Regions from separate parts of the Streptomyces sp. NPDC050806 genome, predicted to be linked through region 2. Evidence: riboswitches for the same ligand, from Rfam matches in the RefSeq annotation. Region 2 holds a riboswitch; each other region holds the start of a gene.
What was found. A riboswitch is a leader RNA that binds a small molecule or an ion and turns the genes downstream of it on or off. The one in region 2 is predicted to bind cobalamin.

Region 1 (7,594 bases), on a different contig from region 2:
GACCAACCGGCCCTGTCGCGCCCGGGCTGTGTGTGTTCACCCCGGGACGCGGGCGCCGATCGTCAGCTCTGCCTCGTCACCGGCCGGGGTGAGTTTCCGGACCAGCCAGCTGCGTCCGTCGATGCGCGTGCCTGCGCCGGTGGTGTAGGCCGGAACGACGAGTACGGGCCCTGCCCGGTCATCGGTCCGGTCATCGATACGCAGCTCCGCGTCGACGGCCACCGCGTCGGAGAAACGCAGGTCCACGTCGAGGGGCCAGGGGCGGGCGGTGAATGCCTGCGGGTCGGGAAGTCCCTGCAGGCGACAGCGGGCGCCCGGAAACAGATGCGTGTGACCGCACGAGGCCGGGAAGGTCTCGGCTTCGGCCGGCTCGGCGGCGGGCTGGGACATGGACGGACTCCGGGATACGCGGCAATGGGCGACCCTTCTCAGTCTGTCGTGCCGCCCGGCCAAGCAGCGGCAAGCCATGCTACGACTGCCCCCACCGTCATCCGTTCGGAGCCGGGGACAGGAGAACCGGCCTGAACACCATGCAGGTCCGGGCCTCGGTGACCACCCCTCAGCCCCCTCAGCCCTCCCTCCCCCCAAACGCCCCCAGGATTCGTTCAGCCGCCAGTGTGGCCGTCAGTTCGCCGTTTCGGACTTGTTGTTCCAAGTCGGGGGCGAGGGTTTGTACGGCGGGGTGGGTGTGGAGGCGGGTGAGGAGTTCGTCGCGGACCATCGTCCAGGTCCAGTCGATCTGCTGGTCGCGGCGTCTGGCGGTCAATCGGCCGGTGGAGTCCAGGAGCGTGCGGTGTTGTTGCAGGCGGTCCCAGACGGTGTCGAGGCCGGTCGATTCGCGTGCGCTGCAACTGAGCACGGGGGGTGTCCAGGCAGCGTCCTTCCCGTGCATGAGTCTGAGCGCGCCCGCCAGTTCCCGCGCGGCGGCGCGGGCGTCGCGTTCGTGGGGGCCGTCCGCCTTGTTGACGGCGATGACGTCGGCCAGCTCCAGGACGCCCTTCTTGATGCCCTGGAGCTGGTCGCCGGTGCGGGCGAGGGTGAGGAGGAGGAAGGAGTCGACCATGTTGGCGACGGCCGTTTCGGACTGGCCGACGCCGACCGTTTCGACCAGTACGACGTCGTAACCGGCCGCTTCCATCACCACGATGGATTCGCGTGTCGCCTTGGCGACGCCGCCGAGCGTGCCGGCGGTGGGGGAGGGGCGGACGTAGGCCGCCGGGTCGACGGCCAGGCGCTCCATCCGGGTCTTGTCGCCGAGGATCGAGCCGCCGGTGCGGCTGGAGGACGGGTCGACGGCGAGTACGGCCACCCGGTGCCCCAGGCCGGTCAGCATCGTGCCGAAGGCGTCGATGAACGTCGACTTGCCGACGCCCGGTACGCCACTGATGCCGATCCGCCGGGCCTGCCCGCTGTGCGGCAGCAGTTCGGTCAGCAACTCCTGTGCCAGGGCGCGGTGTTGGGGGCGGGTGGACTCGACCAGGGTGATGGCGCGGGCGACGATCGCCCGCTTGCCGTCGAGGACGCCCTTGACGTACGTGTCGAGATCGATGGCCATGGACTCACCGGCTCACAGGTCGCCGTGGCCGAGGGCGGCCGCGAGCCGCGTCACCAGGTCGTACGCCGCGTCGGGAATCACCGTGCCGGGCGGGAACACCGCCGCGGCTCCCATCTCCAGCAGCGTCGACACGTCCTGCGGCGGGATCACCCCGCCGACGACGATCATGATGTCGTCGCGGCCCTCCTCGGCGAGCGCTTCGCGAAGCGCGGGGACGAGCGTGAGGTGGCCGGCGGCCAGGGAGGACACCCCGACGATGTGCACGTCCGCCTCGACGGCCTGGCGGGCCACCTCGGCCGGGGTCTGGAACAGCGGGCCGACATCCACGTCGAAGCCGAGGTCGGCGAAGGCCGTGGCGATGACCTTCTGGCCGCGGTCGTGGCCGTCCTGGCCCATCTTGGCCACCAGGATGCGCGGCCGGCGGCCCTCGTCGTCGGCGAAGGTGTCCACCAGGGCCCGGGTGCGCTCCACGTTCGGGGACTCGCCTGCTTCGTTGCGGTACACACCGGAGATCGTACGGATCTGGCCCGCGTGCCGCCCGTACACCTTCTCCAGGGCGTCACTGATCTCGCCGACGGTCGCCTTCGCGCGGGCCGCGTTCACCGCCAGCTCCAGCAGGTTGCCCTCGCCGCCGGCCGCCCGGGTGAGCGCGTCCAGCGCGTCCTGGCAGGCCCGCTCGTCGCGCTCCGCGCGCAGCCGCCGCAGCTTCTCGATCTGCTGGGTGCGGACGGAGGAGTTGTCGACCTTCAGGACCTCGATCTGCTCGTCGGCCTCGACGCGGTACTTGTTCACACCGATCACCGGCTGGCGGCCGGAGTCGATGCGGGCCTGGGTGCGGGCCGCGGCCTCCTCGACGCGCAGCTTGGGGATGCCCGCGTCGATGGCCTGTGCCATGCCGCCCGCCTGCTCGACCTCCTGGATGTGCTGCCAGGCGCGGCGGGCGAGGTCGTACGTCAGCTTCTCGACGTACGCGCTGCCGCCCCACGGGTCGATCACGCGGGTCGTACCGGACTCCTGCTGGATCAGCAGCTGGGTGTTGCGGGCGATGCGCGCCGAGAAGTCGGTGGGCAGCGCGAGCGCCTCGTCGAGCGCGTTGGTGTGCAGCGACTGCGTGTGGCCCTGTGTGGCGGCCATGGCCTCCACACAGGTGCGCGTGACGTTGTTGAAGACGTCCTGGGCGGTGAGCGACCAGCCTGAGGTCTGGGAGTGGGTGCGGAGGGAGAGGGACTTGGTGTTCTTCGGGTCGAACTGCTTGACCAGCTTGGCCCAGAGCAGGCGGGCCGCGCGCAGCTTGGCGATCTCCATGAAGAAGTTCATGCCGATCGCCCAGAAGAAGGAGAGCCGGGGTGCGAAGGCGTCCACGTCCAGGCCCGCGTCCCGGCCGGCCCGGATGTACTCCACGCCGTCGGCGAGGGTGTAGGCCAGTTCCAGGTCGGCCGTCGCGCCGGCCTCCTGGATGTGGTAGCCGGAGATGGAGATGGAGTTGTAGCGGGGCATCCGCTGCGAGGTGTACGCGAAGATGTCGGAGATGATCCGCATCGAGGGCTTGGGCGGATAGATGTAGGTGTTGCGGACCATGAACTCCTTGAGGATGTCGTTCTGAATGGTCCCCGCCAGCTTCTCCGGCGGTACGCCCTGCTCCTCGGCGGCGACGATGTACAGCGCGAGGACCGGCAGCACCGCGCCGTTCATCGTCATCGACACCGTCATCCTGTCGAGCGGGATGCCGTCGAAGAGCTGGCGCATGTCGTAGATGGAGTCGATGGCCACGCCCGCCATGCCGACGTCACCGGTCACCCGCGGGTGGTCGCTGTCGTACCCGCGGTGCGTGGGCAGGTCGAAGGCGACCGACAGGCCCTTCTGACCTGCCGCCAGGTTCCGCCGGTAGAAGGCGTTGGACTCCTCGGCCGTGGAGAAGCCCGCGTACTGGCGGATGGTCCAGGGCTGGTTGACGTACATCGTCGGGTACGGGCCGCGCAGGTACGGGGCGGTGCCCGGGAAGGTGGCCAGGAAGTCCAGGCCCTCCAGGTCCTGCCCGGTGTAGAGCGGCTTCACCGGGATGCCTTCCGGCGTTTCCCAGAGCCGGTCGTCGCCGTCGGCGGCCTTCTTGAAGGCCGCGCGCCACTCGTCGGTGGCCGCGCTCCCGGTGGCGGGTGTCCCCAGCTCGATCGCGGAGAAGTCGGGGATGGACATCAGGACACTCCCATGCGGTCGAGCGTGGCGGAGAGCACGGCAACGGCGTCGCCGCCGGCGGACACGTAGGTGTCGACACCCGCGTACGTGCCGGGGCGGCCCGCGAGGAACACGTGGTGCGCGCCCGCTTCCCGGAGCGTCCGTGCGGTGGCTTCGGCCTGCTCCTCGTAGAGCGTGTCGCTGGAGCACAGGCACACTTCCCGGGCTCCGCTCTCCTCGAAGGTGCCTTCGGTGACGGGCTCGATGCCGCCCGCCTGGAAGAGGTTGGCGGCGAAGGTCAGCCGGGCGGTGTGGGCGGCGGCCGGGCCGAGCGCGGCGAGGAAGACGCGGGGCCGCGTGCCGGTGGCGGCGAGGTGGGCGTCGGAGCGTGCCCGCAGCGCCTCGTACGCCTCGTCCCGCCGTACCCGGGGCAGGCCCCCGGCGGGCGGCTCGGGCGCGGGTTCGCGGACGACCGGCTTCTCCGCCAGGTGCGGGAACTCGCTGACTCCGGTGAGGGGTTCGCGTCGCGCGGCGAGCTTGGCGGAGCGCTGCGACCAGGTCTCGGCCAGCCGTTCGCCGACCATGCCGGAGCGCAGCGCCGCCGCCTGCCCGCCGGACCGCTCGATCTCCTGGAAGAAGTCCCAGGCCGCGTGCGCGAGTTCGTCCGTGAGCCGTTCCACGTACCAGGAGCCGCCCGCCGGGTCGATCACCCTGGCGAGGTGCGACTCCTCGATGAGGATGGTGGAGGTGTTGCGGGCGATACGGCGCGCGAACGCGTCCGGCAGCCCGAGCGCGTGGTCGAAGGGCAGTACGGTCACGGCGTCGGCGCCCGCCACTCCGGCGGCGAGGGTGGCGACCGTGGCGCGCAGCATGTTCACCCACGGGTCGCGACGCGTCATCATCACCGGCGAGGTCACCACGTGCTGGAGCTGCGCGCCCGCCTGCGGCGCCCCGCAGGCCTCGGCCACCCGGGCCCACAGCCGGCGCGCCGCGCGCAGCTTGGCGACGGTCAGGAACTGGTCGGCGGTCGCGGCGTACCGGAACTCCAGCTGCGCGCAGGCCTCTTCCGTGCTCAGCCCGGCGTCGGTCAGCTCGCGCAGGTACGCGACGCCCGTCGCCAGGGAGCAGCCCAGTTCCTGCGCCGCCGATCCGCCTGCCTCGTGGTACGGCAGGGCGTCGACGGTCAGCGCCCGTAGCCCGGGGTACCGCGCGGCACACGATCGGGCCAGTTCGGTCACCGGGGCGATGTCGTACGAGCGTCCGGTGCGGGCCTCGTGGCCCAGCGGGTCACCGCCCAGGTTGCCCCGCGCGGCGTCGGCGGCGACGCCACGGTTCTCGTACAGCCGCAGCAGCTCCCGCGCGGCCGGTGCGACCTCGTCGCCCGCGTCCAGGACGACGGGCGCCAGGTCGAGGTACACGCCGTCGAGGACGCGGCCCAACGAGGCAACGGGAATGCCGGACCCGCCGACGGTCAGCCACAGGGAGGTGACGCCGTTCTCCAGGTCGGTCAGGACGGCTTCGCCCTCCGCGGCCGTGTGGCGCTGGCGTACGTCCCAGCCGCCGGCCGTGTTGCCCTCGGCCCGGCCGCCGCGTACGAAGGGTGCGAAGCCGGGCAGGCCGGGGTCGGGCGCGTGGTCGCGCGCGGTGTAGAGGGGGCGGGTGCGAAGCCCGTCCTCCAGCGCGGTGGACAGGGCGTACTCCGCCTCGGCGCCAGAGACTTCCTTGCCCGACTTGCGCAGCACACCCGCTACCAGGTGCTGCCACTGCTCATGTGTCGCGTCAGGGAACTCGGCCGCCAGGGAAAGCCCGTCGTCAGGCAGGACCGTCATGCTCGGATGTTAGGCCACGTTAACAATGGAGCGGCAGAGGGCAGGGCTGTGACCTTGTTCTCTTCCGCCGGGTGGCATGAACCGCCGCCCTGCCGGGGTAGGGGACCGGGCCCTCGTCGAGAAGCGGCGGACGGGCCGGCGGGGGTGGAATTACCAGGACGTCCAACTATATAGTCGCCGCCAAGGCCCGCGGTGCAGGGAAGCCGGTGCGATTCCGGCGCGGTCCCGCCACTGTGACCGGGGAGTACGCCGTCGAGCAGCACGCCACTGACGAGAGAGACGTCGGGAAGGCGGGCGGCGCGCGCTGATCCGGGAGTCAGGATACCGGCCGCGGGATGTTCCGTGTTGTCCACGAGGATGGAGCTGACACGCATGGCATCGGTGCGCGTTCACGATCCCGGCGGTCCCACCCGGCCCACCGTGATTCACCGAGGAGCCCCACCGCACACGGCCGCCACGGCCTGACGGCCCCTCCGCCATACGCGATCTCGCGCAGCCCCGCCCGCGTACGCCACCGCGTCCGCGTGCGACGGCACCGCGCGCCATCCCGGATCACCTGACGAGAGCAGGCACCCATGATCCGCGCAACCGACCGCGCCTCCGTGCGCGAGCTGACCCACTACGTCGGCGGCAAGCACATCCCGGGAACCTCGGGGTCCTACGGCGACGTGCACGACCCCAACACCGGCGAGGTCCAGGCCCGCGTGCCCCTCGCGAGCAGGGCCGAGACCGAAGCGGCGATCACCGATGCCGCGCGGGCACAGCGGGAGTGGGGCGGCTGGAACCCCCAGCGCCGCGCCCGCGTCCTCATGCGGTTCCTCCAGCTCGTCGAGCAGGAGAAGGACGCGCTGGCCCGGCTGCTGTCCTCCGAACACGGCAAGACGGTCGCCGACGCCCACGGTGACATTCAACGGGGACTGGAGGTGGTGGAGTTCGCGGCAGGCATTCCCCACCTGATGAAGGGCGAGTTCACCGACAACGCCGGCACCGGCATCGACGTCCACTCGCTGCGCGCACCCCTCGGGGTGGTCGCCGGCATCACCCCGTTCAACTTCCCGGCGATGATTCCGCTCTGGAAGGCCGCACCGGCCCTGGCCTGCGGCAACGCCTTCATCCTCAAGCCTTCCGAGCGGGATCCGTCCGTCCCGCTGCGCCTCGCCGAACTCTTCCTGGAGGCCGGCCTGCCACCCGGCGTGCTCAACGTCGTCAACGGCGGCCGGGAAGCCGTCGACACCCTCCTCGAAGACCCCCGCGTCGCCGCCCTCGGCTTCGTCGGCTCCACACCCGTCGCCGCGCACGTCTATGCCACCGCCGCCGCCCACGGCAAGCGCGCCCAGTGCTTCGGCGGCGCCAAGAACCACATGGTCGTGATGCCGGACGCCGACCTCGACCAGGCCGTGGACGCGCTGATCGGCGCCGGATACGGCTCCGCCGGTGAGCGCTGCATGGCCATCTCCGTGGCCGTCCCCGTGGGGGAGGAGACCGCCGACGCGTTGGTCGCCCGCCTGAGGGAACGCATCGCCGGGCTCCGCATCGGCCGCAGCGACGACCCCGACTCCGACTTCGGACCGCTCGTCGGCAGGGACGCCGTCGACCGGGTCCGTTCGTACGTCGACCTCGGTGTCGAGGAAGGCGCCGAACTGGTCGTCGACGGAAGGGACTTCACCCTGCCCGGACACGAGAACGGCTTCTTCGCCGGGGCCTCCCTGTTCGACCGGGTCACCCCCGCGATGCGCATCCACCAGGAGGAGATCTTTGGTCCCGTCCTGACCGTCGTACGCGCCGCCGACTACGAAGAGGCCCTGCGCCTGCCCAGCGAGCACGAGTACGGCAACGGCGTGGCCGTCTTCACCCGCGACGGCGACACCGCCCGCGACTTCGCCAGGCGCGTCGACACCGGCATGGTCGGCGTCAACGTCCCCATCCCGGTGCCCGTCGCGTACCACACCTTCGGCGGCTGGAAGCGGTCCGGCTTCGGCGACCTCAACCAGCACGGCCCCGACGCCATCCGCTTCTACACCCGTACCAAGACGGTCAC
Region 2 (7,594 bases):
CGCGGAGGATCGGCCCGAGCCAGTCGATCATCGCGTGCTTGACGTGCGGCGGACAGGGCGCGGCGGCGTGCACGACCGAGGTGAGGGAGGAGAGGTCGTACCGCTCGCGGACCTCTTTCGGCAGCCGCAGCAGGCGCACCAGCATGGTCGGGACGACCTGCACCTGCTCGACGCGGTGCGCCTCGATCAGGCGCAGGAACTCCTCGGCGTCGAAGCGTGGCATGAGGGTGATGTCCAGGCCGCAGGCGACCGCGAGGACGGCGTGCTGGCTGGGCGAGGCGTGGTACAGCGGCGCCGGGATCATGGTGCGGCCGCCGGGCCGCACGGCGAAGTAGGAGAGGAAGCTCGCCACCGCCTCGGGCAGCGCCGCGGCCGCCACGGGCTCGCGCAGTACGCCCTTGGGACGGCCCGTGGTGCCGGAGCTGTAGATCACGGTGGAGGGGCGGTCGGGCACCGGATCGGCCAGTGGTTCGTGCCCGGCCAGCCAGTCGTCCAGGACCGGATGCGCGCCGCTGACCGGGGGCGCGTCGAAGCCGCAGGCAGCGGCGACACCCGCCGGGACGGGCGCCTCGATGACGTGCACGCCGGCCGGGAGGTGGGCGGTGACGGCGGGCAGCATGTCGGAGTGGACGAAGACGGCGCGGCTGCCGCTGTCGGCGAGGACGTGCGCCAGGTCGTCATGGCGGAAGTGCCAGTTGACGGGCACCGCGGAGATGCCCGCCTGGGCGGCCCCCGTGGTGACTTCCAGATAGGCCGGTTCGTTGCGCATTACCACCGCGATCCGGTCACCCGGCGCGATCCCGAGGGCCCGTAGCCCGGTCGCGATACGGGCGGCGCGGTTCTGGAAGGCGGGGTAGGGGCGTTCGTGGCCGGCGGAGCGGATGGCGGCGGGTGCGGACGGGAGATCCATGCAGCCTCCAATGATGTACGGCTCGCGCACATCAAACCGGCCGCACCGGGGATTGACCAGAGTGCTCACGGCAGAACAGCCGCACCACTGACGATGCGTCAGTGTCGCGGGCGCGTACGGGAGGGCTCACGGGGGCGCGTCGGAGCGGCGCCGTTACGGACCCCCGCTCCTATGCTGAGGAGTCATGGAGTCCAACGACATTCTCCGCCGCCACGGCGAGGCCATCGACCTCTTCGGGGACCGCGTCCACACCGTGCGCGACGACCAGTGGGACGCCCCGACGCCGTGCGCGGACTGGACGGTGCGCGACCTGGTGAACCACCTCACCGCCGAGCAGCTGTGGGTGCCGCGGCTGGTGCGGGACGGGGCCACCATGGAGGAGGTCGGCGACGAGTTCGACGGCGACGTGCTCGGGGAGAATCCGGTGGCGACCTGGGACCGGGCCGCGGTCGCGGCGGTCGCGGCGTTCACCGAGCCCGGCGCCCTGGACCGGGAGGTGCACCTCTCGTACGGCACGAGCGGCGCCGCCCCGTACTGCAGCCAGATGACGATGGACGCGGTGGTGCACGCCTGGGATCTGTCACGGGCGATCGGCGCGTCCGAGGAACTGCCGGGCGAGCTGGTGGGCCAGGCGCTGCGCGAGGTCGAGCCCTACGCGAAGGAGCTGAGCGGCTCGGGGCTGTTCGCGCCGGCGATCGAGCCGCCGCCGGGGGCCGATGACCTCACCCGGCTGCTCTGCCTGCTGGGCCGCCGTCCGTAGGCAGCGGCCGCAGCGGCGTTCCGGCGCGGCCGGCGCCCGGAACGGTGTGCTGGTCAGCCGGCCGGTGACCCGGCCGGCCCGGTGCGTCAGTCGATGCCGCGGAAGATGTGCTGCTCGGTCGCGGACTCGTCCTCGCAGCCGGCCAGGTGGACCGGGGCGCAGCGGCTCCAGACCTCCAGGTTGCGGACCTCCCTGATGCGCCCCTGGCGCTCGCCCTGCTTCGGTCGGGGCTGCTTGCTGATCGTCTGTTCCGGTGCCACCACGCACTCCTTAGCCAACGGGATGAGGTACTGACGCGGTGGCGCCGTTTGTCACAACCGGGAGTTCGGCCATGGTTCGTGGCGCATCCCGCGACGGGCCGAGGATGTCGGCATCTCCCAGACAGGACGTCCGTCACCGCTCAGCCTAACGACATGAGTGCCCGACTGCGCGGCAATTACCGTCGATAGGGTTACAGGACGGAGAAACCGCCCCCGTGCGGCCCGTTTCGGCCACGTCGGCGGGGGCGGCAGCCATGTCGCGGAGTCCCGGGATCGTCGGCAACACGGGCGCCGCACGGTGGGCAGTGGGCACGCGCCGATGCTACGGATAGGCATGTGGAGTGGTTCCCGGCACCGGAGTACTGGCTGGGCCGGCTGGTCTTCCAGCGGGCCCTGGCCGCGCTGTACGTGATCGCGTTCGTCTCGGCCGCGTTGCAGTTCAGGGCGCTGATCGGGGAGCGCGGGATGACGCCGGTGCCGGAATTCGTGCGCCGGGTGCCGTTCCGCAAGGCCCCCTCGGTCTTCCACTGGCGCTTCTCGGACCGGTTCTTCGCGGGCTGGGCCTGGGCGGGCGCGCTGCTGTCGGCGGCCGTCCTGGCGGGCGCGGCGGACGCCGTGCCGCTGTGGGCGTCGATGGTGTGGTGGGCCGCGCTCTGGGCGATGTACCTCTCGATCGTCAACGTGGGCCAGACCTGGTACGGCTTCGGCTGGGAGACCATGCTCCTGGAGACCGGCGCGCTGGCGGTCTTCCTGGGCAACGCGCGCACCGCGCCGCCCGTCCTGGTGCTGTGGCTGCTGCGCTGGCTGCTGTTCCGGCTGGAGTTCGGCGCCGGGCTGATCAAGATGCGCGGCGACCCCTGCTGGCGGGACCTGACCTGCCTGGATTATCACCACGAGACGCAGCCGATGCCGGGCCCGCTGAGCTGGTTCTTCCACCACCTGCCGAAACCGGTGCACCGCGTGGAGACGGCCGCGAACCACGTGGCCCAGCTGCTCGCCCCCGTGCTCCTCTTCACCCCGCAGCCGGTGGCCACCTGGGCGGCGCTGGCGGTGATCGTCACCCAGCTGTGGCTGGTGCTCTCGGGCAACTTCGCCTGGCTGAACTGGCTGACGATCGTGATCGCCGTCCCGGTCGTGGACGCCTCGGCGCTCGGCCTCGGCGGTCTCGCGGGCCCGCCCGCCGGCCTCGCCCCGCCCCCGCTCTGGTACGAGGTCGTGGTCCTCGCCGTGACCGCGGCCGTCCTCGTGCTCAGCTACCGCCCGGCCCACAATCTGGTCTCCCGGCAGCAGCGAATGAACACCTCGTACGAGCCGCTGCACCTGGTCAACTCGTACGGCGCCTTCGGTTCCGTCACCCGCGTCCGGCACGAGGTGGTCGTCGAGGGCACGGCGGACGAGGTGATCACCGATGCCACCGAGTGGCGGGAGTACGACTTCAAGGGCAAGCCGGGGGACGTGCGCCGGATGCCGCGCCCGTTCGCCCCGTACCACCTGCGGCTGGACTGGCTGATGTGGTTCGCGGCGCTGTCGCCGGGCTACGCGAGCCGCTGGTTCGGCCCCTTCCTGGAGCGACTGCTGGAAAACGACCCGGACACCGTGCGGCTGCTGCGCCGGAACCCCTTCCCGGACGCGCCGCCCCGCCACGTACGCGCCCAGTTCTACCGCTACCGCTTCACAACCTGGCGGGAACTGCGGGAGACCGGGGCGTGGTGGCACCGGGAGCCGGTACGGCAGTTCTTTCCGCCGACAGCTCTGCGCGGAAGGACCTGACCATGTCCCGGGCGTGCCGCAGCCCGATCCGGGTGACCTCGCGCTCGACGTCGTCCAGCTCGGCGGCCACCTCGTCGTACGGCCACCCCAGGTGCGCCCGGGACTTCACCAGCCCCAGCCGCGCGAGCGCCGTGCCCCGCGGTTCGGACATCGACCGGAACTCCGCCAGCGCGCCGCTGTAGACCACGGCGGCCTCCTCGTACCGCCCGGCCCGGTACAGCACGTTGCCGCGCATCTTGCGGTTGTAGGCCAGCGCCCCCGCGAGGTCCAGCTCCCGGCAGAGGGCCTCGCCCCGGCCGAGCAGCCGCAGCGCCTCCTCGGTCTCCCCCAGCACGGACCGTACGTCGGCCACGCCCCGCAGCGACCAGGCGAGCCCCCGCCAGTCCTCGGCCCGCTCGGCGACCTGCGCCGACTCCTCGAACAGCGCCAGGGCCTCCGCGTATCCGCCGGTGTTGCGGTGCATCTGCGCGATCCCCGACATCGCCCACACCATGTGCCGCGCCTCACCGTGCGCCCTGGCCTGTGCCAGCAGCTCTTCGTGCAGCTCCGCGACGGCCTCGTAGTCCCCCTGTATGCGGCCGGTCTCGGCGAGCCCGGCGAGCGCGTAGCCGTGCGCGAGGCGGTCGCCGCTCGGTTCGGCGAACGCGACGGCCGCCGCGAGCAGCCGGCGCGCGAGCGCGAGCCGCCCGCACTGGCGGGCGAGCGTGCCGCCGCTCCACAGCGCCCACGCCATGCTGCCGGGCTCCCCCGCCGTCCGCGCGCTCCGGTAGCTGGCCCGCCACGCGGCCTCGGCCTCGGCCACCCTCCCGAGCCGCCGTCCGGCCTCCGCCTCGGCGAGCGCGGCCCGTGCGGCGTCCCCCGGCCCCCCGGCCGCGTCCCGTGCGCGCCGCGCGGCGACGAGCACGTCCTCGTACGAGGAGTTGACACTCAACTCCGCCCCCAGCTCCCCTTGATACTCCGGAGCGAATGCCTTCCCGTACATCCCGAGTCCTCCTGGTCACTTGCGTCGGTCAGGCACCGACGCTATGTGCCGAGGAAGCCGCCGGACGTCCCCCCACCTGCGGTTATCCCGGTCGCTCTCGGGATGTACGGCCGCGCTGCCGATCACTCTGGAGATGTACGGGGCGTCCCCTAGGGGGAGGAGTCACAGGGGGGGCAGCCGTCGCCGCGGTGGCCACATGGGCCTGTGGTAGCTTGCCGGAGCCAGTCGTACCTTGCATGTGCATGTGCACCTGTACGGGTCAGGGAATCCGGTGCGAATCCGGAACTGACGCGCAGCGGTGAGGGTGACGGGCGGGACATCTGCCACTGGACGGCGTACGCGGTCCGGGAAGGCGTTCCGTCCGGATGAGCCCGAGTCCGAAGACCTGCTGGCGGCCTCCGGCGCCGGCCGTGCCGGGGGAACACCGCAGACCGGGCTTCGCGCAAGAGCCCTCGACGCCGAAGGAACTCCCGTGCCGCTCCCGCACCCCGTCCGTCGTGCCGCCGTTTTCCTGGTGGCCACCGCGCTGCTCGCCGGATGCGGCGGTGGCGCCTCGCCGACGGAGGGCTCCGCCAAGGGCGGGAGCGCCGGCCGGTCCGTCTCCCTCGACAACTGCGGGCGGAAGGTGCGCGTCGACGGCCCCCCGAAGCGCGCCGTCTCCCTCAACCAGGGAACGACGGAGATCATGCTCTCCCTCGGTCTGGCCGACCGCATGGTGGGCACCGCCACCTGGACCGACCCGGTGCTCAAGGGCCTGGAGAGGGCCGATTCCACGGTCGAGCGGCTGGCCGACAACGGCCCGTCCTTCGAGGAGGTGCTGGCCACCGAGCCCGACTTCGTCGCTGCCTCGTTCGCCTCCACCCTCGGCAAGGGCGGGGTGGCCACGCGAGGGCAGTTCGACGAGCTGGGCGTACCGACGTACCTCTCCCCCAGCGACTGCACCGGCAAGGACAACGGCGGCGACGGCGACGGGTCCCGCACGAAGCCGGTGACCATGGACGTCGTCTACGGCGAGGTCCGCGACCTGGCCAGGATCTTCGGCGTCGAGGAGCGCGGCGAGCGGCTCGTCGACGGCCTGAAGGCACGGGTGAAGAAGGCCACCGCCGGCATCGACGCCCATGACGTCACGATGCTGTACTGGTTCGCCAACTCCGAGTCGCCCTACATGGCGGGCTGTTGCGGCGCCCCCGGCGCCGTCACCCGGGCGCTCGGCGCCAAGAACGTCTTCGACGACACCCACGAGGAGTGGCCGCAGATCAACTGGGAGACCGTCGCGGACCGCAACCCCGCCGTCCTGGTGATCGGCGACCTCACCCGCAGGTCGGAGACGGCCGAGACCGCCGCGAAGAAGATCGAGTTCCTCTCGGAGAACCCGGTCACCAAGAACATGGACGCGGTCAGGCACAAGCGGTACGTGCTGCTCAGCGGCCAGTCGATGAACCCCACCATCCGCACCGTCGAGGCCGTGGAGAAGGTCGCGGCGGCGCTGCGCAGCCACGGACTCGACAAGTGACCCCGGCGCGGCCCGCCGCACCGGCCGCGATACGCGGGCTGCGGCAGGCCCTGGCCTGGGCGGCCGGGCTCGCGGCGCTCTGCGCGTCCGTCGCCGTGGCCATCACCATCGGCCCGGCGGACATCGGGGTCGGTGACGTCTGGTCCACGGTGGCGGCCCACCTGGGCCGGGGGCACGGTGACCTGACCCCCATCCGGGACGGGATCGTGTGGAACCTGCGGCTCCCCCGCACCCTGCTCGCGGCGGTGTGCGGCGCCGGGCTGGCCGTGTGCGGCGCGGTCATGCAGTCGCTGCTGCGCAACCCGCTCGCCGACCCCTTCGTCCTGGGCGTCTCGTCCGGCGCCTCGACCGGCGCGGTCATGATCGTCGTACTCGGCGTGGGCGGTGGAGCGCTGTCGCTCTCCGGCGGTGCGTTCGTGGGCGCCGTGTGCGCCTTCGCGCTGGTCCTGCTGCTCAGTCACGTACTCGGCGGATCCACGGACCGGGTGGTGCTCTCCGGTGTCGCGGCCATGCAGCTGTTCTCCGCGCTCACCTCCTTCATCGTGCTGACGGCGGCCGACGCGGAGACCACGCGCGGCGTGCTGTTCTGGCTCCTCGGCTCGCTCGGCGGGGCCGGCTGGACGGACGTCTGCCTGTGTCTGGCCGCGCTGGCGGTGGCCCTGGTGGTCTGCCTCGGGCACGCCAGGTCGCTCGACGCGTTCGCGTTCGGGCAGGACGCGGCGGCCGCGCTGGGCGTCTCCGTGACCCGCACCCGGTGGATCCTGCTGTCCACCACCGCGCTGCTGACCGCCGCGCTGGTCAGCTCGGCCGGAGCGATCGGCTTCGTCGGCCTGGTGCTGCCGCACGCCGCACGCGCCCTCACCGGACCGGGCCACGGCAGGCTGCTGCCGGTCACCGCGCTGGCCGGGGCGGTGTTCCTCATCTGGATCGACACGCTCGCCCGCACGGTGCTGGACCCGCAGGAGGTCCCGGTGGGCGTGGTCACCTCGCTGATCGGCGTGCCCGCTTTCGTCCTCGTCCTGTACCGCACCCGGAGCACCCGATGACCGATCCCGCACCGGAGGGCCTGCGCGCCGACCGGGTCTCCCGCACCGCCGGCGGCACCCTGGTCCTGGACGGGGTCAGCCTCACCCCGCGCCCCGGCACCCTCAACGGGCTGCTCGGCCCCAACGGGTCGGGCAAGTCCACCCTGCTGCGGCTGCTCTCCGGTGTCACCGCTCCGGACTCCGGTGTCGTCACCCTCGACGGCCGCCCACTGACTCGGTCGGGCCGCCGGACGGTCGCCCAGCGCGTCGCCGTGGTCGACCAACAGGCCGACACCCAAACGGAGTTGACCGTCCTTGACGTGGTACGGCTGGGCCGCGTGCCGCACCGCCGCGCATGGGCACCCGCGTCGGCG
Region 3 (7,594 bases), on a different contig from region 2:
CCAGTGGCGCGGGCTCAGTACGGCCGGGTCCGGTCCTTGAACTCCTTCGCGGGCCGGTCCGAGGACGACTTCGGGTAGGAGACGCGGCCCGGGTCGCCGTCCGAGGTGTACCGCTTCACCCCGCCGTCCCGCAGCTCGTCCAGCCAGTGCGCGGAACCGAATTGGGCGTCCTTGTCGTGCGCGCCCGCCGACCTGATCCGCGGGATGCCGACCGGGTCGAAGGCGGTGGCGTACGGCGAGGGGGCCGGCCCCGCGCCCACGAGGTAGGCGCCCTCGTACGCGTACCGCTCGCCGTCCGCCGCGCCCTTGATGTCCAGCTCCGCGGGGTTCGGCTGGACGCCGAACGGCAGGGCCATCGAGGTCACCTTCGCGCCCGGCGCGCTCTTGGTGATGACCCGCTGGCCGGCGGCTATCTGGTGCTGCGCCTCCCCGGCGGAGACATCGCGCAGGTTGGCGTGGTCCAGCGTGTGGTTGCCGATCTCGAAGTCGTGCGCGTGCAGCCACCGCAGGGCCTTCTTCGTGCCCGTGCCGGGGAAGGCGTCACCGTTCACGAAGAGGGTGGCCGCCGGGGTGAACCCCCGGTGCCGCTCGGCCACGTCGAGCAGGATGCCGATCGCGGAGTCCGGGTCCGGCCGGCCGTCGTCGCCGAGCGCGAACTGGCTGTCGGTGGAGTCGTCGAAGGTGAGGACGACGGGGTGCTTCCCGGCCGGTATGTCGATCTTCCCCTTGCTGTAGGCGCCCGCGGTGACGGGTACGTAGTCCTCCTTCGCGAGCCGTTCCAGTTCGGCGCGGAACTCCGCCGGCTTGCGGTCGTAGTCGCTGCGCGGGTCCTTGACGATCTGGTGGTACATCAGAACCGGCACCGCTCCTAGCTCATTTGCGTGCACCGATGCCGGGGACTTCGCACGTGGCGGGTGTTCGGGCCGGGCCGAGGGGGAATCCTGCCGACCACCGGTAGTTTTCGGAGCCGAGGGTTCCGGCGGTGGCGCACCGCCACGGGACTCGGCGCAGGAGACGGCCGAGGCCGCCAGGGTGAGCAGGGACAGGAGGACGAGACCCTGACGGCGCAGGGGAACGGGACGACGGCGACGGAGATGCACGAAACCTCCTGGAAGGGGCGTGCCTGTGCGGCTCGACTGGAAGAAGCTCTTTCTCAACACCTCGGACGCCTCAGGTGCGTCCGACTCCTCGACCGATGCTGCTGATTCCTCCAGTAACCGTTCCCCGCGCAGACCGCTGGTCATTCTTCTGGCCGGGGTACTGGCCATGGCCCTGGTCGTCGGCGGCGTGCTCCTCGTAGGGCAGCACAGCGGCGCCGATTTCCGGCTGGCGGGAGCGTCCGCCGGCGGGGTGGTGAACGCCTCCGCCGTCGGCAAGGGCGGGGTGGAGGTGACCGCCCCGGAGGGGGAGGGGCTGCACGGCGCCGAGGTCACCGTGGACGGCAAGCGGGTTCCGGTGCGGACGACTGGGCGTCACCTGACGGTGGGTCTGGACGGCCTGCGGGACGGCACGCACGAACTGAAGGTCGCCACCGAGGGTTCCATGCTCGGCGGCTCCGAACTCACCCGCGAGCTGAAGGTCGACACCACGCCGCCGAAGCTCGCGGTCGCCGACACCGAAGGCCGCAGCCTGCGCGGGCCGGTCACGGTCAAGGGCCGCGCGCAGGACGCCGCCGAGGTGACCGTCGCGGGCCGGAAGGCGCGCGTGGGCAAGGACGGTGCGTTCTCCGTGACCCTGCCGCGGCCGCCGGCCAAGGCCACCGCGGTCGCCACCGACAAGGCCGGGAACACCGCACGGGAGGACGCGGTGATCACCGTTCGCCGGCCGACCCTGCGCGCGGTGCACGTCAGCGGCCAGGCCTGGGCCTCCGACCAGCTGCGGAAGCCCGTGCTGAAGCTGCTGAAGGAGCACCGGATCAACGCCGTCCAGCTCGACATCAAGGATGAACTGGGCGAGATCAGCTACGACTCGAAGGTGCCGCTCGCCAAGAAGATAGGCGCGGCCAAGGGCTACTACGACGCGAAGAAGGCCATCAAGGAGATCCACGCGGCGGGCGGCGCGGTCGTCGGCCGCATCGTCGCCTTCCGCGACCCGGTCCTGGCCTCGGCCTCCTGGAAGGACGGCCACCGCGACCGGGTGGTCCGCACCCCCGACGGCGGCCCGTACGGCGCCGGCTCCAAGTACGGTTCCCTCTCCTTCACCAACTTCGCGAACAAGGACGTCCGCCAGTACCACCTCGACCTCGCCGCCGAGGCCGCGAAGCTCGGCTTCGACGACATCCTCTACGACTACATCCGCCGCCCCGACGGCAAGCTCAGCAGCATGTCCTTCCCCGGCCTCGGCAAGACCTCGCCGGAGGACTCCATCGCCGGCCTGGTCGCGCGGACCCGCGCGGTCGCCCGCGAACACGGCGCCTTCCTCGGCGTCTCGGTCTTCGGCGTCGCGGTCACCCGCCCGAAGGAGATCGCCCAGGACATCGGCAAGTTCGCCAAGCAGTGCGACTACATCGCGCCGATGGTCTACCCCTCGCACTGGGCCGAGGGGGAGTACGGCGTCTCCGACCCGAACTCCCACCCGTACCCCATCACCAAGAAGTCCCTCGCCGACTTCGTGAAGAAGACCCGCCACACCGACGCCCAGATCGTCCCCTGGCTCCAGGACTTCTCCCTCGGCGTCTCCTACGGCGACGCCGAAGTGGCCGCCCAGATCCGCGCCGCCGAGGACGACGGCATCCACTCCTTCCTCCTCTGGAACCCGGCGGTGCGCTACCACGGCGGCGCACTGAAGCCGATGAAGTAACCCCCGGCGGCCCCGCCGCCCGACGCCATAAAAGATCGCAGCGGGCCGCCCACCCTGCCAGGATGGGCGGCCCGCCCGCGTGCCCGCGCGGACGGCGACCGGAGGGGGAGACACCATGACCGGGACCACCCGCGACGTCGTGACGGAACTGCTGCGCCGCATCGGCGAGGGGGACCCCGAGCGCATCGCCGAGCTGTACGCGGACAACGCCGACTGGAAGCTGGACTGGCCCGAGGACGAGCACGGCCGCGCCGCCACCCCCTGGATCCGCCACCGCACCACCCGCGCCGACGCCGCCGCGCACTACCGGGAACTCGCCGAGCACCACGTACCCGAGGCCGTCGGCACGGAGATCGAGCGCATCCTCGTCGACGGCCCGGACGCCGTCGTGACCGGCGAGATCCGCCGGACCGCCCGCGCGACGCACCGCCCCTACCCCGCTTCGCCCTTCACCTCACCGTCGAGAACGGGCTCATCACCCGGCACCACGTGTACGAGGACAGCATGGCGGTGGCGCGGGCTTTCGCGCCGTAGGGGGAGTGACCGGGGCTGTGGTCCGTGTCCGGTGAGCCCGTGATCTGGGGGTTTGGGGCGCTGTTAGGCTGCTGGGGTGCCCCGTGGGGGAAGTCCGGTGAGAGTCCGGCGCTGACCCGCAACGGTGTGCGCGAGCGCGTGGCACGGACCCGTCGGCGGGATCCGTACGTGGTGTTCGCGTGAGTCCGATGACCCGCGGGGTGGCACATCTCCCGACTGCTCGCCGCGGACTGCGAGAGGGATGACGCACGGACGACCGGCCGGTGCCGGGTGCGCCGCCCCTTGTGCGTACGGACGCGGCCCGAGGCGAAGGACGCCCGCCCGTGCCCGCCACATCCACCGCCCCGGCACCCGCCGCGGCCGGACCGCCCGCGCTCCGGCGCCCGCCGGTCCCCGCCTCGGCCGCCGTGCTCGGCGTCCTGCTGCTCGTCTCCCTCGTGTGCGGCGTCGGACTCGGCTCGGCCGGGGTGTCGTGGGGCGAGACGCTGCACTTTCTGACGGCCGGGCTGACCGGCGGGACGATCGGGGCCGACGAGACCGGCGGGTACACCATCGTCTGGGAGATCCGGCTGCCCCGGGCCGTGCTCGCGGCCGTGGTCGGCGCGGGGCTCGCGTCGGTCGGCGTGGCCGTGCAGGCCATGGTGCGCAACGCGCTCGCCGACCCCTTCGTGCTCGGCGTCTCCTCCGGCGCCGCGGTCGGCGCCAACGCCGTACTCCTGCTGGGCGCGTTCGCCGCGCTGGGCGTGTGGGCGCTGTCGGTGTCCGCGTTCCTGTCCGCACTCGCGGCGATGGCGCTCGTCTACGCGGCGGCGCGTACCGCCTACGGGCTGACGCCGCTGCGGCTCGTCCTGTCCGGTACCGCCCTGTCGTACGGCTTCTCCGCGCTCACCACCCTGATGGTCTTCCGGGCCGAGCGGGGCGAGGCGGCCAGGTCCGCGATGATGTGGCTGCTCGGCAGCCTGGGCGGCGCGACCTGGGGCTCGGTGCCGGTCGCCGCCGTCACCGTGCTCGCCGGGACGCTGTACCTCGGCGCCCGCGCCGGGCAGCTGAACGCACTCGCCATGGGCGACGAGACCGCGGCGGCGCTCGGCGTGCGTGCGGGCCGGCTGCGCACCGAGCTGTTCGTGGTCACCGCCGCCGTCACCGCGGCGGTCGTCGCCGTGTCCGGCGCCATCGGGTTCGTCGGCTTGATGGTGCCGCACGTCGTACGGATGCTGGTCGGCGCCGACCACCGGCGGGTGCTGGTCCTCGCGCCGCTCGCCGGGGCCGTGCTGCTGGTCTGGGCGGACATCGTCTCCCGGCTGCTGCTGGCGCCCGCCGAGATCCCGGTCGGGGTGGTCACCGCCGTGCTCGGCGTGCCCTGCTTCCTGCTGCTGATGCGGCGCGGCGGCTATGCGTTCGGGGGTGGCCGCTGATGCGCGTCGACGTCGAAGGGGTGACGGTCGAGCTCGCGGGCAGCCGCATCGTCGAGGACATCACCGTGCGCGCCGACGCCGGGCAGGTCGTCGGGGTGGTCGGGCCGAACGGCAGCGGCAAGTCCACACTGCTGCGGTGCGTGTACCGGGCGTTGCGGCCCGCCGCGGGCACGGTCCGGCTGGACGGCGACGACCTGCACGCGATGGACGCGCGGGCAGGCGCGCGCCGGCTGGCCGCGCTGCCCCAGGAGTCCGCCGCCGAATTCGACTTCACCGCGGCCGAGGTGGTGGCGATGGGCCGGCTCCCGCACCACCGGGGTTCCCCGTTCGGCGGGCGGTCAGCCGATGACGCCGCGCTGTGCGGTGCCGCACTCGACCGGGTCGGCGCGGGCCACCTCGCCGGGCGCGGCTTCCGCTCGCTCTCCGGCGGCGAGAAGCAGCGCGTACTGATCGCCCGCGCCCTCGCCCAGCAGCCGCGGGTCCTGGTCCTCGACGAACCCACCAACCACCTGGACATCTCCCACCAGCTGGACGTGCTGTCCCTGGTGCGACGCAGCGGCCTCACGGTGCTCGCCGCACTGCACGACCTGAACCTCGCCGCGTCCCACTGCGACCTGCTGTACGTGCTCGACGGCGGCCGCGTCGTCGCGGCCGGCCCACCGTACGACGTCCTCCGGCCGGAGCTGCTGGCCGAGGTGTTCGGCGTACGGGCGCACCGCGTCACCCACCCCGTGACCGGCGCCCTCCAGCTGCTCTTCGACCGTATCGACCCCACCGAACTCCCCGACCAGGAGCCCGCATGACCGTGACCCGTATCCGCCCGGCGGCGGCCCTCGCCGGCGCCCTCTGCCTCGCCCTCGCGCTCACCGGATGCGGCGCGCGCGTGGCGTCCCCGTCCGGGGACGGCAAGGCCGCCGGGCAGCGGCCCGTGACCATCGAGAACTGCGGGAAGAAGGTCACCTTCGACAGGGTGCCCGAGCGGGTGGTCACCAACGACGTGGGCATCACCGAGATCATGTTCGCGCTGGGCCTTGAGGACCGGATGGCCGGCTACGTGATGCCGGACGACAAGGGCGACCTGGACCACGTGCCGTGGAAGGGCGCGTACAAGAAGACGACGTGGCTGTCGAAGCAGGCGATCACCAAGGAGATGGCCGTCGACGCCCACGCCGACCTGGTGTTCGCGGGCTACGGCTACGGCTTCGGCGAGAACGGGATCACCCCGGCGTCCCTGAAGAAGCTCGGCATCGACTCGTACGTCCTCACCGAGTCCTGCCGGAACGGCCACGGCTCGGCACGCGGTGTCATGCCGCCGCTGGACGCCCTCTACACCGACCTCACCCAGCTGGGGAAGCTGTTCGGCGTTCAGGACCGGGCGCGGAAGCTGATCGCGGACTTCAAGGAGCGGGTGGCGGACGTACGGAAGAAGGCGCCGAAGGGGGACGCGCGGCCGAGCGTGTTCCTGTACGACAGCGGCCAGGACAAGCCGTTCACGGCGGGGCGGTACGCGGCACCGGAGCAGATCATCGACAAGGCGGGCGGCCGCAGCATCACCCACGACCTCGCGGACTCCTGGACGACGGTCGGCTGGGAGACCGTCGTCGAGCGGAACCCCGACGTGATCGTCATCAACGACTACGGGGACACGACAGCCGAGCGGAAGAAGGAGTTCCTGCTGCAGTACAAGCCGCTGGCGAACGTCTCCGCGATCAAGCACAAGCGCATCATCACGCTGGACTACGCGGATCTGGTGGAAAGCCCCCGCAACCCGTCGGCAATCGAACGCCTGGGCGCCTACCTGCGCCCCTAGGGGCGCGGGGAACTGCGCGACCAGCCACGACGGTGGGTGCGTGAGGGAACAACCGTCACGCACCCCGACCGTCGGTCCGTCGGCTACCCGTCCGCTTCAGCGGACACCGGCTTGGGGATCAGGAACGACGTCAGGAACGCCGCCGCGATGATGACGACACCCGCGATCATCGCGGCCGTGTAGCCCGACGTGGACGCCGGATCCGAGGGCACCACGGCCGTCTTGACCGCGTACAGCACCGCGAAGCTCAGGCCGGCGCCCAGGTTGAACGCGCCCGCGTTCAGACCCGGCAGGAAGCCCGGGTTCTCGCGCGGGGAGAGGACGATCCCGAGCCCGTTGAGCACGATGTTGGCCACGCCCGCGTAGGCGATGCCGACCATGACGGACAGCGCCAGGAGCAGCACCCGCGAGTGGCCGCCGCTGGTGACGACGAGCAGCACGATCGTCGCCACCGTGCCGACGAGCCCGAAGCGCAGGATGCGGCCGTACCCGAAGGTGGCGGAGAGCCGGCCCGCCACCGGGCCCATCGCCAGCCCGGCGAGCGCGTACGGGGTCAGCGTCCACCACGCCGACGCCTCGGCCGACATGCCCAGGCCCGCCCGGGCGTCCTGCGCGAAGGCCGGGATCAGCCCGTTCATGACGGCGAAGACGCCGGTCATGGTGAGGACCGTGGTCAGCAGCAGGGCCCAGGTCGAGCGCTGCTTGAGGTGGTGGGTGGCGACCAGCGGGTGACCGCTGCGGCTCTCCGTACGCCAGAACAGCGCGAAGGCGAGTGCCGCGATCACGACGAGCACGCCGATCAGCGGCCAGTTCGCGGCGGCCAGCTTGCCCGCCTCGTTGAACGCGGTCAGCAGCGTGCCGACCGAGATGACGAGGAGGACGACGCCGGGCCAGTCCATCCGGCTCTTGACGGGCGCGGTGGACTCCCGGGTCAGGGTGGCGACCAGGGCGGCGGCGACCGCCGCGACGACGGCCATGGCCCAGAAGACCGCGCCGAAGCCGTAGTGGTCGGCGAGGTAGCCGCCGGCGAGCGAGT
Region 4 (7,594 bases), on a different contig from region 2:
CACGGCGATGGACGTCAGCAGGGCGTTGGCCGAGGCGAAGGTGGCGGCGGAGATGGCGCTCTGGGCGAGGTTCTGCCGGTGGACGGAGCGCATGCGGCGCAGCCCGGCCAGCGGGACGCGGCCGATCAGCATGGCGATCAGCGCGCCGACGACCGAGGTGTTGGCGGAGATGCCGAGCTTGGCGACGAGGTCGGCGCCGATCACGGCGCCGACGACGGACAGCACGACGAGTACGGCGAGGACGAGCGGTTCGCGGACCCGTGGATGAGCGGCCGGGCCGCCGGGGGACTCCGATGGGTCCGGGGCGGATTCGGCCGTGGCCGAGGCGTGGTGCGACATGGGACACCCCTTTTGCGGGCAGGGCGGAGCAGCGTGCCGGCGCACGCGAGTGGGCGGATGGGCGCGTGGGGGGGAGGAGCGGGGGAGCGCGCGGGCGACGGCGTGCGTAAGGGTTCCGCCCGCCGGGCCCGGAATCAGGGGCCGAAGGCGGCGGTGGCCTCGGCGGCTCCGGCGACGACCAGGTCGACGATGCGGTCGGTGGCACGGGTGATGCGGTGGGCGGGGCCGATGACCGTCAGGGACGCGGCGACGGTGCCGGCCTGGAAGACGGGCGCGGCGACGGCCGCGACGGCCTCGTCGTACTGGCCGTGGCTGATGCTGTGGCCGGTCCTGCGGACCTCGGCGTAGCACTCCAGGAGCGCGTCGAAGTCGGTGATGGTGTTGTCGTTGAAGCGCTGGAGCGGGGTGGCTCCGAAGATCTGCCGGATCTCCGCCTCGGGGTAGTGGGCGAAGATCGCGTGCCCGGAGGCACCGGCGTGGCCCGGTATGAGGGCGCCCACGATCGCGGTGTAGCGGATGGGCCCGGTACCGTCCACGGCCGCGGCGCAGCGGTAGCCGCTGCCGTTCGGGACGTTCAGTACGACGCTCTCGCCGGTCTCCCGGAGCAGCTGTGCGAGGGTCGGGCGCACCAGTGACGGCAGGACGCCGCTGTGCTCACCGACCCGGGCCAGCCGGGACACCGAGGGCCCGAGACGGTAGCGGCGGGTGGCGGGGTCGCAGACGAGGAAGCCGCGGGCCATGAGGGTGGTGAGCAGCCGCTGTGCCACGGCCTTGTCCCAGCCGTGGTGGCGGGCGAGTTCACTCACGCCCCACTCGGGGCGCCGTTCGGAGAAGGTGAGCAGGGCGACCAGAGCGCGGTCGGCGCTCTGCAGAATGCCGCCCGCCGCCGGAGTCCTGCGAGGAGCCGTCTCCTCGGGGCCCGCGTCGGCCATGTGTCCGCACCTCTCTTCCCGGGACCGGCCTCCTTGCGCCGGTCGGTGCGCTCAGCGCAACGCCGTTGCGCTGAGCGGCGAGAACTATGAGCCCGCGGAAGAGAGGTGTCAAGGGGTCTGCGCTTGGCACCGCCTCGGCAGCTCCGTGCCGTCGACGGTGACCGGCAGCGCCCGGCGCTGGTCAGCCATCGGCGGGCACCGCGGGGGTACCCGCAGCCAGCTCCTCCGGGGTGCGGGGGCCCGGCGCCGTGTCCGGCAGCAGCCCGTGCGCGCGGAGCAGGCCGGTCACCGCGACGCCCCACGGCAGCCGCAGCCCGGCGTCGTGGAGGAGGTCCGTGCGCGCCAGCGTCGCGGCGGTCGGGCCGGTGTGCACGCCCTGCGGGGTGAGCAGCGCGGCGTCGTCGGACCAGCGCAGCGCCAGGTCCACGTCGTGGGTCGCCATCACCACCGTGGTGCCGCCCGCGCGGAGCCCGTCGAGGGTGGCGAGCAGCCGTTCCTGGCCGTCCGGGTCGAGCCCGGCGGTCGGCTCGTCGAGGATCAGCACCCTCGGCCGCATGGCGACCGCCCCGGCGATCGCGGTCCGCTTGCGCTGCCCGTACGACAGGAGGTGGGTGGGGCGGTCGGCGAGCGCGGCGATGTCCAGCGCGGCCAGCGCCTCCTCGACGCGGGCCCGCACGTCCGTGTCGGGCAGGCCGAGGTTCAGCGGACCGAAGGACACGTCCTGGGCGACCGAGGCGGCGAACAGCTGGTCGTCCGGGTCCTGCACCACCAGCTGCACGGTGGTCCGCAGCCGGGTCAGCCCCTTGCGGTCGTACCGCACCGGCTCACCGGCGACCGCCAGCCGCCCGGTGCGCGGCGCGAGTCCGCCGCTGAGCAGCCGCATCAGCGTCGTCTTGCCGCTGCCGTTGCGCCCCAGCAGGGCGAGCGCGCGCCCCTCGGGCACATCGAAGTCGAGGTCGCGCAGGACGGCGGGCCCGTCCTCGTACGCGAAGGAGGCGCCCCGCAGCGTGAGCAGGGCGGGGGAGTCGCTCATGACAGCGGCCTTTCCAGAACGAGGGTGAGGACGGCCAGCGCGACCAGCAGCGCCGCGCTCGCCGCCGTGAAGCGCGCGGAGATCCGTGCCTCGGGCACCAGGACGCGCAGCGTGCCGTCGTACCCGCGTCCGGCGAGCCCGGTCTGGAGCCGCGCCGCCCGGTCGAAGGCCCGCACGAAGGCGGTGGCGGCGAGCCCGCCGAGCGAACGCCAGGCGGCCGCCCGCGTGGTGTGCCCCAGCCGCGCGGCCTGCGCCTCGCGGATCCGCCGCACGGAGTCGAGCAGCAGGAAGCTCATGCGGTACGTGACCAGCGCGACGTCCACGACGGGCGCCGGCACCCCGGCCCGCACCAGCCGCGGCAGCAGGTCGGACATCGGGGTGGTGAAGGCGAACAGCAGCACGCCGAGGGAGGCGGCCGAGGTACGCAGCAGCAGCTCGGCGGCCCGGACCGCACCGCCCTCGGCCGGCGACACGAAGCCGTCCGCGCCGCCGACCTGTACGAGCAGGGGCAGCGCGCCGGTGACGCAGAAGCCCAGCGGCACCCGGTACGCGCGCCACAGCCGGCGTCCGGGCACGCCCGCCGGGCCGAGCAGTACCGCGAGCGCGGTCAGCAGGACGAGCGCGGCGCCCGGCCAGGGCGGCAGGGAGATCGCCAGGACGGTGAGCCCCAGTCCGAGCACGGCCTTGTCCACGGGGTGGCGGCGGCGCCAGCGACTGCTGTGCGCCGCCGCGTCGATCGGCAGCACGGGGGCTCAGGCCCCTTCGGCGGCCGATGTCCCGGCACCGTCCGGCGCGGGCCCGTCGTCCTGACGTGCCCGCGCCCGCTCCTCGCCCTGCCGGCGGCCGCGGCGCAGCCCGAAGTAGTACGCGAGCACGCCGGCGCCGAGGGCGGCCTGGAGGGCGAACAGCGCCGACTCGATCTCCCCGGACGGCGGTTCGTAGAGCGGCGAGAACCACGGCTCGTAGTCCGGCTCGATCTTGGTGATCGCGGTCTCCGCCTCGGCGTCGGAGCCGGTGAACGGTTCCTTCTTGTGGTCGCCGAGGCCGAGGGCCAGCGGCAGGACGGCGAGTGCGACCACCGCGAGCAGCAGCAGTGCGTTGATCTTCGTGTGGCGCTTCACCGGGCCGCCTCCGCGGTCGCGTCGGACTGCTTCCGCTCGCCGCTCAGGAGCACGCCCAGCCGGGTCAGTTCGCCCTTGCTGGACTGCACCAGGAGCCGCATCACCAGGACGGTCAGGAGCCCCTCGCTGATGGCGAGCGGGATCTGCGTGACGGCGAAGATGGAGCCGAACTTGCCCAGCGCGCCCAGGAAGCCGCTGCCCGGGTCGGGGAAGGCCAGCGCCAGCTGCACGCTGGTGACGCAGTAGGTGGAGAGGTCGGCGACGAACGCGCCGAAGAACACGGTGACCATCAGCGGCACGCCGTACCGGCGCAGCAGCCGGTAGACGCCGTACCCCGCCCACGGCCCGACGATCGCCATCGAGAAGGCGTTGGCGCCGAGCGTGGTCAGGCCGCCGTGCGCCAGCAGCAGCGCCTGGAAGAGCAGCGTGATGGTGCCGAGCACCGCCATGATCGGCGGGCGGAACAGGATGGCGCCGAGGCCGGTACCGGTGGGATGCGAACAACTTCCGGTCACCGAAGGCAGTTTCAGCGCGGACAGGACGAACGTGAAGGCGCCCGAAGCGCCGAGGAGCAGGGTGCTCTCGGGGTGCTCCCTGACCTCACGGGTGAGTGACCGGACTCCGTGGACGACGAACGGCGCCGACGCGACGCCCCAGGCGACCGCGTGCGCCGGTGGCAGAAAACCCTCGGCAATGTGCATGGCTCAGCAGACCCTCTCCAGCACCTCGTGGATGGTTGACGTGCCGAGGCCGGTCTCCTGGCTGACGGGTACCACCGCCCGTGCTCCGCCTTCCCGGGTCACAAGGACCCAGTGGCTGCCCGCGAGGGCCGGAGCCGGACTTCCCGATCACAGTGGCGAGGGCCGCACCGGCATCACACCGGATTTCCCGTTACCAAGGCGTGGCGACAGTAGTGCCAGGCCGTCGGTGCTGGCAAGCACGGCCGTGCCGCTCACCCGGCCGTGACCACGCCCACCGTCTCCAGGACTCCGTAGACGCCGACGCACAGGATGGCGACGCTGCTGACGACCAGCGCGACGGTCATCCACGGACTTGTACGGAAACGCCGTGGTACGCCGGTGTGGCGGAGCCGCCAGACCGCGACCACCACGGCGAGCAGGAAGATCCCGCCGCCGATGCCGCCGATCTGGACCATCAGGACCGGGGACTGCACCCACAGGAAGAAGCAGGTCCATATCAGCGGCAGGGTCCAGGTGAGGACGCGGATGGTGCGGGTGCGGCTGCGTACGTCGCTCCAGTCGATGACGCCGAGCATCCCGAGGGTGTTGGTCCACAGCCGGGGCACGGAGGCGGTGGAGCCGATGAGGGTGGAGAAGAGCACCGCGACGGCGCCCACGAGGAACAGATACTCGGCCCAGGGGCCCATGGTGTCGGTGTAGATCCGCGAGAGCGTGGTGATCATCGCGTTGCCCTCGGGCACCAGACCCTGCGGGTGCAGCACGGCCGCGCCGATCACGTAGAAGGACAGGGTGCACACCACGCACACCGCCAGCCCGGCCAGCGCGTCCAGCCGCATCACCTTGATCCAGCCCGCGGCCCGCCGGGCCCGCTCCTCGCTGCCGTCGTCGGGGCCTGCCCAGCGCGCGTAGCCCTTCTCCAGGCACCAGTACGTGTACGTCGTCATCTCGTCGGCGCCGACGCCGGTGATGCCGAAGACGGCGAGGGCGATGCCGACCGTGCCCGCCGGGATGTCGAAGCCGAAACCGCTGCCGAGTTCGCCGGCGCCGTAGCCGAACCCGGTCCCGGGCAGGCCCACCGCGAGACTGACGGTGATCAGTGTGAAGACGATGACGGAGGCCACGCAGGCGCGTTCCACCAGGCTGTACTTGCCCGTCTGGAGCAGGAGGACGGCGGCCAGGGTGACGGTCACGGCCCAGAGCGCGAGCGAACCGGCGCTCAGCGGCCCGCCGATCACCGGCCAGAGCACGGAACACGCCGCGGCGGTGCCGCCGATGATGCCCCCGCGTTGGAACATCTTGGCGAAGTCCATACCGATCCAGAGCCAGTTGATCCACCCCAGCCGGCCGATGCGGGGCCCGACCTCGCGGTAACCCTCCAGCGCCGTACGGCCGTTGAGGATGGTCCAGCGGGCCAGCTCCATCTGCACCCAGACCTTGACGCCGGTCGACACGATCACCAGCCACAGCAGCGCGAACCCGGCCTTGGCGCCGAGCGCGGTGGTGGTGATCAGCTCCCCGGAGCCGACCACGGCGGCGGACAGCACGAAGCCGGGGCCGAGGTGGCGCAGCCGGTCCCGGAAGGAGGCGGGCGCCGGCCGGGCGTCCTCGGCGCGCAGGGCGTACGGATCGGCCTGCGCGGGCGCCACTGGCGGGGCGGTCTCGGTGGTCGGCATGGCGGTGTTCCTTTGCTGGATCCGGCGCCGTCGCCGGAGCGGAAGGGAAACAGCGGTGCGGTGGGGGGGCTGCGCGCGAGCCGGTGCACGCGGAGCGCGTACGGGGCCGCCTCAGCCCGCGGGGTGGAGCGGGGCCTGCCCGGCGAGGACGCGGAGGACGTCCTCGGCGACCGTCAGGCCCATGGCGCGGTTGGCCTCCGGAGTGCAGGCGGCCATGTGGGAGGTGAGGGTCACGCGCGGTGCGGTGCGCAGCGGGTGGCCGTCCGGCAGCGGTTCGACGGCGAACGCGTCGAGCGCGGCGGCGGCCAGCTGCCCGGAGTGCAGCGCCGCGGCGAGCGCGGTGTCGTCGACGAGGTCGCCCCGGGCCGCGTTGACCAGCACGGCGCCGGGCTTCATGGCGGCCAGCCGGGCGGCGGTCAGCAGCGGTTCTCCGGCGGGCGGCAGGTGCAGTGTGACGATGTCGGCTCGGCCCAACAGGGCTACGAGCGCGGCCGGTTCGGCGCCCTCGGCGGTCACGGCGTCGCCGGGCACGTACGGGTCGTGGGCGAGGACGCGCATCCCGAAGGCCCGTGCGTAGCCCGCGACCAGCCGGCCGATCCGGCCGAAGCCGACGACGCCGAGGGTCCTGCCGTGCAGCTCGGGACCGAAGTGCTTGGGCCAGCCGCCCGCCACGACCGCGGTGTGCGAGGCGGAGATCCGGCGGGTGGCGTCGAGGATGAGCCCGAAGGTGTACTCGGCGACGGCGCGGGAGTTGGAGCCGGGCGCGCACACCACGGGGATGCCGCGTGCGCGCGCCGCGTCGAGGTCGATGGTGTCGGTGCCCACGCCGTGCTTGGCGATGACCTTCAGCCGCGGCGCGGCGTCCATCACCTCGGCGGTGATCCGGTCCATGCCCGCGATGACGGCGTCGGCGCCGGCGAGCCGGCGAGGCAGCTCGTGCGGGGGCAGCGCGGTGTCCTCGTACGGGCGGAGCGGGCCGGCCCCGCCGTCGGCGAGCAGTTGCCACGGCTCGGCCGCGTGCCGCGCGAAGGTCGGCGTGGTGATGAGCGTGGTGCGGCCCGGCCCGCACGCGTCCGCCGCGGTCACGACCGGGTGCCCCGGGCCGCGTCGAGGTGCGCGGCGGCGATCTGCTGGAGGTGGACCACGTCGGCGCTGACGGTGGCGAAGGTGTAGCCCTCGTCGAGGCGGCGGGCGGCGCTCGCGCCGTCGGCGTTGTGGATGCCGGCGGCGATCCCGGCGGCCTCGGCCGCCTTGCGGATCCGGGCGAGGGCCGCCTCGAAATCCTCGGCCACGTCCGGGTCGGCCGAGGTCTTCCCGCCGATGGCCAGGCGCAGGTCGGAGGGGCCGACGTAGATGCCGTCGAGGCCGGGGGTCGCGCAGATCTCCTCGACGTTGGCGAGCCCGTCGGCGGTCTCGATCATCGCGAGGACGGCGGTCTGCTCGTGGGTGTCGGCCGGGTCCGGGCCGATCCGCAGCTGGGCGCGCATGGGTCCGTAGGAGCGGCGGCCGTGCAGTGGGGTCTCCCCGCCGGAGGCAGGGGACGGATAGCGCGCGGCGGCGACCGCGTCGGCGGCGTCCTGCGCGGTGTCGACGAGCGGCACGATGACGGCGGCGGCCCCGGCGTCCAGGGCACGGCCGATGTACGTCATGTCGTTGGCCTCGACCCGGACGATGCCGACGGCGGTGGAGCCGCGGGTGTCGGTGGCGATCAGGTTGTTCAGCAGCCCCTGGTAGCCGAAGAGGCCGTGCTGGGCGTCGAACGCGAGGTAGTCGTAGCCGATCCGCGCCAGGCGCT

Region 1: another riboswitch for cobalamin. It lies ahead of ACZ6WH_RS17560 (CoA-acylating methylmalonate-semialdehyde dehydrogenase); the one in region 2 lies ahead of ACZ6WH_RS15585 (ABC transporter substrate-binding protein).
Region 3: another riboswitch for cobalamin. It lies ahead of ACZ6WH_RS08485 (FecCD family ABC transporter permease); the one in region 2 lies ahead of ACZ6WH_RS15585 (ABC transporter substrate-binding protein).
Region 4: another riboswitch for cobalamin. It lies ahead of ACZ6WH_RS30745 (energy-coupling factor ABC transporter permease); the one in region 2 lies ahead of ACZ6WH_RS15585 (ABC transporter substrate-binding protein).

Annotation. Positions count from the first base shown of each region.
Region 1 is NZ_JBVJIF010000005.1:319,631-327,224, forward strand. Features, by position in the region: gene ACZ6WH_RS17540 (hypothetical protein) at 37-390, opposite strand; gene meaB (methylmalonyl Co-A mutase-associated GTPase MeaB) at 569-1,555, opposite strand; gene scpA (methylmalonyl-CoA mutase) at 1,568-3,748, opposite strand; gene ACZ6WH_RS17555 (methylmalonyl-CoA mutase family protein) at 3,748-5,556, opposite strand; cobalamin riboswitch at 5,730-5,903, shown strand; gene ACZ6WH_RS17560 (CoA-acylating methylmalonate-semialdehyde dehydrogenase) at 6,132-7,594, shown strand, end outside.
Region 2 is NZ_JBVJIF010000004.1:627,030-634,623, forward strand. Features, by position in the region: gene ACZ6WH_RS15560 (AMP-binding protein) at 1-910, opposite strand, end outside; gene ACZ6WH_RS15565 (TIGR03086 family metal-binding protein) at 1,095-1,670, shown strand; gene ACZ6WH_RS15570 (hypothetical protein) at 1,757-1,930, opposite strand; gene ACZ6WH_RS15575 (lipase maturation factor family protein) at 2,267-3,700, shown strand; gene ACZ6WH_RS15580 (tetratricopeptide repeat protein) at 3,603-4,682, opposite strand; cobalamin riboswitch at 4,888-5,089, shown strand; gene ACZ6WH_RS15585 (ABC transporter substrate-binding protein) at 5,155-6,195, shown strand; gene ACZ6WH_RS15590 (FecCD family ABC transporter permease) at 6,192-7,241, shown strand; gene ACZ6WH_RS15595 (ABC transporter ATP-binding protein) at 7,238-7,594, shown strand, end outside.
Region 3 is NZ_JBVJIF010000002.1:667,771-675,364, forward strand. Features, by position in the region: gene ACZ6WH_RS08470 (polysaccharide deacetylase family protein) at 15-863, opposite strand; gene ACZ6WH_RS08475 (putative glycoside hydrolase) at 1,120-2,799, shown strand; partial or broken gene ACZ6WH_RS08480 (nuclear transport factor 2 family protein) at 2,915-3,333, shown strand; cobalamin riboswitch at 3,398-3,548, shown strand; gene ACZ6WH_RS08485 (FecCD family ABC transporter permease) at 3,657-4,748, shown strand; gene ACZ6WH_RS08490 (ABC transporter ATP-binding protein) at 4,748-5,551, shown strand; gene ACZ6WH_RS08495 (ABC transporter substrate-binding protein) at 5,548-6,558, shown strand; gene uriT (uridine transporter UriT) at 6,642-7,594, opposite strand, start outside.
Region 4 is NZ_JBVJIF010000010.1:294,417-302,010, forward strand. Features, by position in the region: gene ACZ6WH_RS30720 (OPT/YSL family transporter) at 1-339, opposite strand, end outside; gene ACZ6WH_RS30725 (IclR family transcriptional regulator) at 474-1,271, opposite strand; gene ACZ6WH_RS30730 (ATP-binding cassette domain-containing protein) at 1,453-2,304, opposite strand; gene cbiQ (cobalt ECF transporter T component CbiQ) at 2,301-3,050, opposite strand; gene ACZ6WH_RS30740 (energy-coupling factor ABC transporter substrate-binding protein) at 3,057-3,425, opposite strand; gene ACZ6WH_RS30745 (energy-coupling factor ABC transporter permease) at 3,422-4,126, opposite strand; cobalamin riboswitch at 4,157-4,339, opposite strand; gene ACZ6WH_RS30750 (Nramp family divalent metal transporter) at 4,378-5,799, opposite strand; gene ACZ6WH_RS30755 (phosphoglycerate dehydrogenase) at 5,911-6,885, opposite strand; gene ACZ6WH_RS30760 (HpcH/HpaI aldolase family protein) at 6,882-7,594, opposite strand, start outside.